DNA from 2 places in the Micromonospora sp. 067-2 genome. Region 1 is predicted to be linked to the other one. Evidence: riboswitches for the same ligand, from Rfam matches in the RefSeq annotation. Region 1 holds a riboswitch; the other holds the start of a gene.
The links. Region 1 has a riboswitch for S-adenosylmethionine ahead of thrC (threonine synthase). Riboswitches for the same ligand answer to the same signal wherever they lie in the genome.
Positions count from the first base shown of each region.

Region 2: another riboswitch for S-adenosylmethionine. It lies ahead of ACLJN9_RS19430 (hypothetical protein); the one in region 1 lies ahead of thrC (threonine synthase).

Region 1 is NZ_JAJPWB010000012.1:236,892-240,201, reverse strand. It holds gene ACLJN9_RS27625 (ABC transporter permease) at 1-677, shown strand, start outside; SAM riboswitch class I at 1,641-1,776, shown strand; gene thrC (threonine synthase) at 1,788-3,074, shown strand.
Region 2 is NZ_JAJPWB010000007.1:422,300-425,609, reverse strand. It holds gene ACLJN9_RS19440 (GIY-YIG nuclease family protein) at 1-6, shown strand, start outside; gene ACLJN9_RS19435 (hypothetical protein) at 3-941, opposite strand; gene ACLJN9_RS19430 (hypothetical protein) at 1,114-1,716, opposite strand; SAM riboswitch class IV at 1,744-1,864, opposite strand; gene ACLJN9_RS19425 (protein kinase domain-containing protein) at 1,960-3,310, opposite strand, start outside.

The DNA.
Region 1 (3,310 bases):
ACGAGTTCGCCAGCCTGGTCGACCTGGCCACCTCCGGCGGGCTCAACTTCACCCTGTTCTCCATCTTCGTGTCGGCGTCGTTCCTGCTGGTGGTGGTGGTCGCGCTGTTCTGCGGCGACACGGTGGCCAGCGAGGCGAGCTGGGGCAGCCTGCGGTACCTGCTGGCGATCCCGGTGCCCCGGGCCCGGCTGCTCACCGTGAAGCTGGTCGTCGCGCTCACGTACTCGGCACTGGCCCTGCTGCTGTTGGCCGGCACCGCCCTGGTCGCCGGCACCCTGCGGTACGGCTGGTCGCCGCTGCGCAGCACGGTCGCCGCCGAGCTGGAGCCGGGCGAGGGGCTGCTCCGCCTGCTGGCGGTGCTCGGTTACCTGGCGGTCGTACTCCTGGTGGTGGCCGGCCTGGCGTTCCTGCTGTCGGTCACCACGGACGCCGCGCTGGGCGCGGTCGGTGGTGCTGTTCTGCTCTGGATCCTGTCCAGCATCCTGGACCAGATCACCGCCCTCGGTGCGCTGCGTGACTTCCTGCCCACCCACTTCAGCACCGCCTGGCTGGGCCTGCTGTCCACCCCCGTGCAGACCGACGACGTGGTGCGCGGCTGCATCTCGGCGGTCAGCTACGCCACGATCTTCTGGGGGCTGGCCTTCTGGCGCTTCACCCGCAAGGACATCACGTCGTGACCGGCTCTCGGGCGGGCTGACCGTCGTCGGCGCCGCGCTCGGCGCCGGGGTGGGGAGGCCCGCGTCGGCACCGACGCGGCATCGGATGATGCTCGCCCGTGGGGGCCGTCACCGCCGTTGCTGCCGTCACCGTCGTCGGTTTTCGTCATCGCTCCGACAGTGCTCCTGGCCGCCTTCGGAGCTGAATCGTTCGGGACATCACCCGCCTGGGTTCGCAACTCCGTCTGGCGGTCCGCTGAGCCGGTCGCGGCGCTCGACCTCCCGAAGGTCGGTGAGGTCCTGCTTCTCTGAATCTTGGACCTCACGCCGGACCTGCCGGCCGCTCTCTTCTCCCTTGGCTGGGGCGGCGCCGAGGCGGGTGGGGTCGGCCGACGACTGCCCGGACATTCGCCGATCGGAGGCCGGCATCCGCCCCGGACCTGCTTCAGGTGCTCGCTGTGCCGGCTCCGGACAAACCCTCGGCGTACGACGTAGGCGCCTCCACGGCGCCGTGGAGGCTCTCTGCCATCAGGTCGAGCTCGGCCGGCGGCGTTGATCCGCACACCGAACTGTCCGACCGGCTCGGCGAGAGCGGTGTCGGCGACAAGCAGGACATCGACCAGGCTCGCCGGCCTTCCGAGGGCCCGGGCCTTCTCATCCGAACCCTGGTCGGGCTCGACCAACACGACGCCGACCGCGTGGTCCTGAGCCTTGGTCGATCAGAACAACGCCGTCTCGGCGAGCGAGGTGGCCGTAGCGCGTCGGCAGCCCCTGCGGGCTGTGGCGATGCCGCAAACGATTCAGCTCTGTAGCGTGCGAATGGCCAGTGCTGGCCGCCGGCATCCTGGCCGCCATCCCGATGATCGGCGCGACCCGCAGTTGGCGTACGCCATGATCGTGGCCGCCGTCATCGGTCGCGGTGGTCCACCCGGGCGCGGTGGCCACAACGCCCGGGGTTGCCTAGACTCGACGGCACAACTGCATACCTCATCCAGAGGGGCTGAGGGATACGGCCCGACGACGCCCCGGCAACCACCCCGCGCGCTCACCGCTGAGCGACCCGCGGGGCAGGTGCCAATTCCGTCCCCGCCGCACCGTGCGATGCGGGGAAAGATGAGAGGACCCCTCGACATGACGTCGACGCTCGCCGCCCCCGGTATCGCCACCTCCGCCAGTCCCGCCCGCGCGCTGGTCTGTCGCGCCTGTTCGGCCCGCTACCCGCTCGCCGCCCAGCACGCCTGTTACGAGTGTTTCGGCCCCCTCGAGGTCGACTACGACGCCGCCGCTCTGGCCGCCGTCACCCGCGAGCAGATCGAGGCCGGCCCGAACAACATCTGGCGGTACGCCGCGTTGCTGCCCGCCGGCCAGGACCCGTCCACCCGGGTGACCCTCGACCCGGGGCTCACCCCGCTGGTGGCGGCCCCGCACCTCGCCGCCGAGCTGGGCATCACCGCGCCGCTCTGGGTCAAGGACGACAGCGCCAACCCGACCCACTCGTTCAAGGACCGGGTGGTCTCGGTGGCGCTCACCGCCGCGCGGGCGCTCGGCTTCAGTCGGTTCGCCTGCGCGTCGACCGGCAACCTGGCCAACTCGGTCGCCGCGCACGCCGCCCGCGCCGGCGTGCCCTCGGTGGTCTTCATCCCCAGTGACCTGGAGCAGGGCAAGGTCATCACCACCGCCGTCTACGGCGGCGAACTGGTCGCCATCGACGGCTCGTACGACGACGTCAACCGGCTCTGCGGCGAGCTGGTGGAGACCGACGAGTTCGAGGACACGGCGTTCGTCAACGTGAACGTCCGGCCGTACTACGCGGAGGGCTCGAAGACCCTCGGCTACGAGGTGGCCGAGCAGCTCGGCTGGCGGATCCCGGCCCAGGTGGTCATTCCGATGGCCAGCGGCGAGCTGCTCACCAAGATTGACAAGGCGTTCTCCGAGCTGGTCGAGATCGGTCTGGTCGAGGCCCCGAAGGGTGGCTGGAAGGTCTTCGGCGCCCAGTCGGCCGGCTGCAACCCGATCGCCACGGCCCTGCACGCCGAGACCGACACGATCACCCCGGTCAAGCCCACCGGCATCGCCAAGTCGCTCAACATCGGCGACCCGGCCGCCGGCCTCTACGCGCTGGAGGCGGTCCGACGCACCGACGGGTGGATGGAGTACGCCGACGACGACGAGATCCGCGCCGGCATCCGGCAGTTGGCCCGTACCACAGGCGTCTTCGCCGAGACCGCCGGTGGGGTGACCGTGGCGGTGCTGCGCAAGCTGGTCGAATCCGGTCGTCTCGACTCGGCGGCCGAGACCGTCGTGTTCAACACCGGCGAAGGCCTGAAGACCATCGACGCGGTGGCCGGCCAGGTCGGCCCGACCCACCACATCAAGCCCTCGCTGCGCGCCGCCCGCGACGCCGGGCTCCTCGGCTGAAGCGCCCCACCAGCCACGATGGACCCGACCGGGTGGGGGAGCGGGGATCGCCCGGACGGGGGATCGGGCCGATCCGCCGGGTAACTGGCTTTTCGCTGTGAGTGTGGAAAACCCGCCGGTATGGACTTGACGACAGGAACCGGACGGCGCAAGATGCTCCGTGCGGGAGGGCATTTCGCCGAAGACTTTTGAAGTTCTTACGACCCAACGCCGGAGGCGTTGTGCGAGTGCCCCTC
Region 2 (3,310 bases), on a different contig from region 1:
GACTAACGTGGTCGCCCGTGGAGCAGCTGATGGAAGGCGACACGCTCTTCCTTCAGGTCGACGGGCCGGCCCGCCAACTCAGCCAGGAGTTCGGTTAGGCGCCAGGTCGTCAGGTGTGCGTAGCGGGCGTTGTAAACGCCGACAGCTTTGATGGCGAACTCGTCAGGGAAGTCCAGCAGTACGTAGCCGAGTAGCTGCATGATGGTCGGCGCTTCCAATGATGACCGCCGCGTCCCGTCGCGGCGCTTGCTGCCGAGGCCCGTCTTGAGTTCGAGCAGCAAACCGGCGGCGATCAGGTCGGCGTCGGCATTCATCAGCGATGACCCGGCGAAGGTCGGCCCGAGGGCCCAAGCGCCATGCCGCGCCGACAGGGACGGCAGGAGGCTCCGCTCGGCGAAGGCGCGCAATGCCTGGAGCTCGTTGAGGGCCGCGGGTGGGGCGAGCTCGAGTAGCTTCTCGGCGGTGATGGACCTTGGGACCAGGGCCATCAACGGGGATCCAGGTGTGGGACCGACCCGGTACAGGTCGGTGAGGAGAGCCAGCGCCCAGCAGGCCCGGGCAACGAGTTGATGATCGGCTTCGCTGCCTGCGGCCGGTCCGGTGAACCGGAAGGCCCCCACGCTGTCGCCGCTTTCGGAGTAATTCAGCGTGCGCGCCAGTTCGTGGACCGCGTGCCGTAGTGGGGGAGTGCGCGCGCCGAGCAGTGCCAAGCGCAGGTCCGGCCTGGGATGCACCATGAAGCGCACCATCCAGTCGAAGGCCGAGCCGATGGTGCCAGGGTTCGCCTGACTCCCCGGCACGACAAGGGAGCGCATGGATTTCCGATACCGTGCCTGCAGGTCCTGCCAGCGGCCGAACCGCTCCTGAATGAACAACCTCGCTGGCGAGGCTCTGTTGCTCAACGCCACGGTCAGCGCCGGCCAACCACTGATGATGGTCATGCTTCGACCACCAGGCGCCGACGTCGCTGCCCGCCACCGTCCATCATGGCCGGATGCTATCGAATGCCGCGGCAATTGAGCTGCCCGTCATCACCGGACCGTCGATGGACGATGACCAGCGCGGCCGCTGTTGGCGATTCGGGTACCTATCAGCAGCCGGCTGGACTGGCGGTCAACGCGCGGTGGACAGGAATTCGGTCTGGGCCTGCCGGAGGCTGCTGAGGTCGTTGGGCACGGGCATGACGCCGTAGCGGTCGAAAGCGTCGACGCTTGCTCCAAGCGAGGGCGGCGACTGCCGCTGCCACTCGGCCAGCGGCAGGCTCGAAGCAATCACGCGTAGTGGCTCGGCGAGCCGGGCGAACTCCACCTGCTGCCACTCGCGCAGCTCGTTACAACGCCGTGCGGAGGCCACCAGCGAGGCAGCGACCTCGATGGTCGTGGCCGTCTGCCGCTGGGCCACGTCGCCGTTCATGAGCGAGTGCCGGCCCAGCGGCAGTGCGGCGCAGTGGCCGTACCGTTCGCCGACCACCTGCGAGACGTGTCGGCAGGTCTCGCAGGCCAGCCACGACCACCGGGTTTGGGTGGTCACCGTGTCCCGGACGCACAACACACACAGGTCGAGGTCACCGGGAATGTCCTGGCGCTGCCACTGCTGCTCCCACTCCGGCGTACGGGGCTGGCAGCGGCACCGCTGCTTGCGCCGGGCACCGTCGCGGAGGTGCCCGCAGGTCAGGCAGACCGCGAAAGCAGTCAGGTCCAGTTCTTCGAATGGCACGGTGAACTCGCTCTCCGGTGCCCGAGGCACCCGCTCTTGCCGTACCGCAGCTTGCGGTCGGCCTGGTCTTCCCCCGGAGGCACCGTGCGCGGGTGGCGCGGTTGCCGGGTCAGCAAGCCGGGAGGCTTGACGCTGACCACTCTTGACGCCCAGGAAGCATAGAGATCACCGATGTCGGGAGCAACTCCGGGCAACACGCGGAAAGACCTGAGCAAACGGCGCGGCGGGGCGGTGGCGGAACTATCAGTCGGCGCCGAGTCGGAGCCGGGCAAGCAGGTCGGCGACTTCCTGGGTCAGCTCATGGTCTGGGCCGTAGACGACGCAAAGGTCGTCGTGCAGCGGTTGCAGCTCGTCCGCGGCCTCGGCGGCCTTGTCTTCGGAGATCAGCAGTATGCCGATGTTGCGGCGCAGGTCGAGAGCCGTGGGGGAGACATCGCCGGAGGCGGCGCGTACGTGCGTCAGCACCTGCCGGAACTGGCGCAGGGCTGTGGTGGCCTGGCCGAGTTCCGCCCGGCAGTGGGCTGCCTGCCGGAGGCATTCCAACGCGTCCTCGCTGGTGGGGCCGGCGGTGCGGGCGTACGCGGCGGCGAGGGCGTCGAACTCCGGCAGCGCGCGCCGGAAGTCCCCGCCGATGATGAGAATGGCGGCTCGCCGTGAACGCAGTCCCAGCACGCGGGGACTTTCAGCGCCGAGCGCCGCGCTGGCGGGGCCGATCACGCCCTCGAGCACTTCGGCGGCTTGGGCGAAGCGCTCGTCGTCCAGCAGCTCATCGGATTGCGAGACGGCAGCCTTGATCGCGTCTCGAACCCCGGTCTGGAGAATCGCCGCCGGATCGGCGGCCGACGTCTCACTGCGCGGCGCCGGGACCACGGGGGCGGGCGCGGGCCGGCGACGGGGGGCGTTGGGTCGGCGGTACACCAGCGTCGGGTCGGGCATCGCGCTGCTCGCGTGCTCGGAGGCGGGCGGTGCCGATCCAGGTAGCGGTAGGAAGGGCAGCAGGCGCTCGTAGACGTCGTAGGCGTCCGTCGGCCGGTCCTCGGGGGCCTTGGCCAGCAGATCGAGGACCAACTCCTCGATCGCTGCGGGCACGTCGTGGCGGAGCGTCCGTAGAGGTGGTGGCGGCTCGGTGACGTGCTGGTGCCATAGTTCGAAGTCGCTGCCGCCAGCGAAGACCCGCTGCCCGGCGAGGAGTTCGTGCAGGACGCAGCCCAGGGCGTACAGGTCGCTCTGCGGCGTGATCTGTGCGTTCTGGATCTGCTCGGGCGGCATGTAGTGGTGGGTGCCGAGGGCGCTGCCGGTTGCGGTGAGGCGGGTGACGTCGGTGCGCAGGATGGCGGCGATGCCGAAGTCGAGGAGCTTGATCGCCCCATCCGCGGTGACCAGGACGTTGTCGGGTTTGAGGTCGCGGTGCACGACGGGGATGGCGTGGGCGTGGGAGAGGACGGTGCAGATCTGCGCGGCGATAGCGGCTGCCCAGGTAACCGGCAGCGGGTGCTGTGGGTCGATGAAGGCCCGCAGGGCGGTGCCGCGAACGAACTCCATCACCAGGTAGAGCCGGTCGTATGAGCGGTCGAGGACCGCGTCGTACACCTGG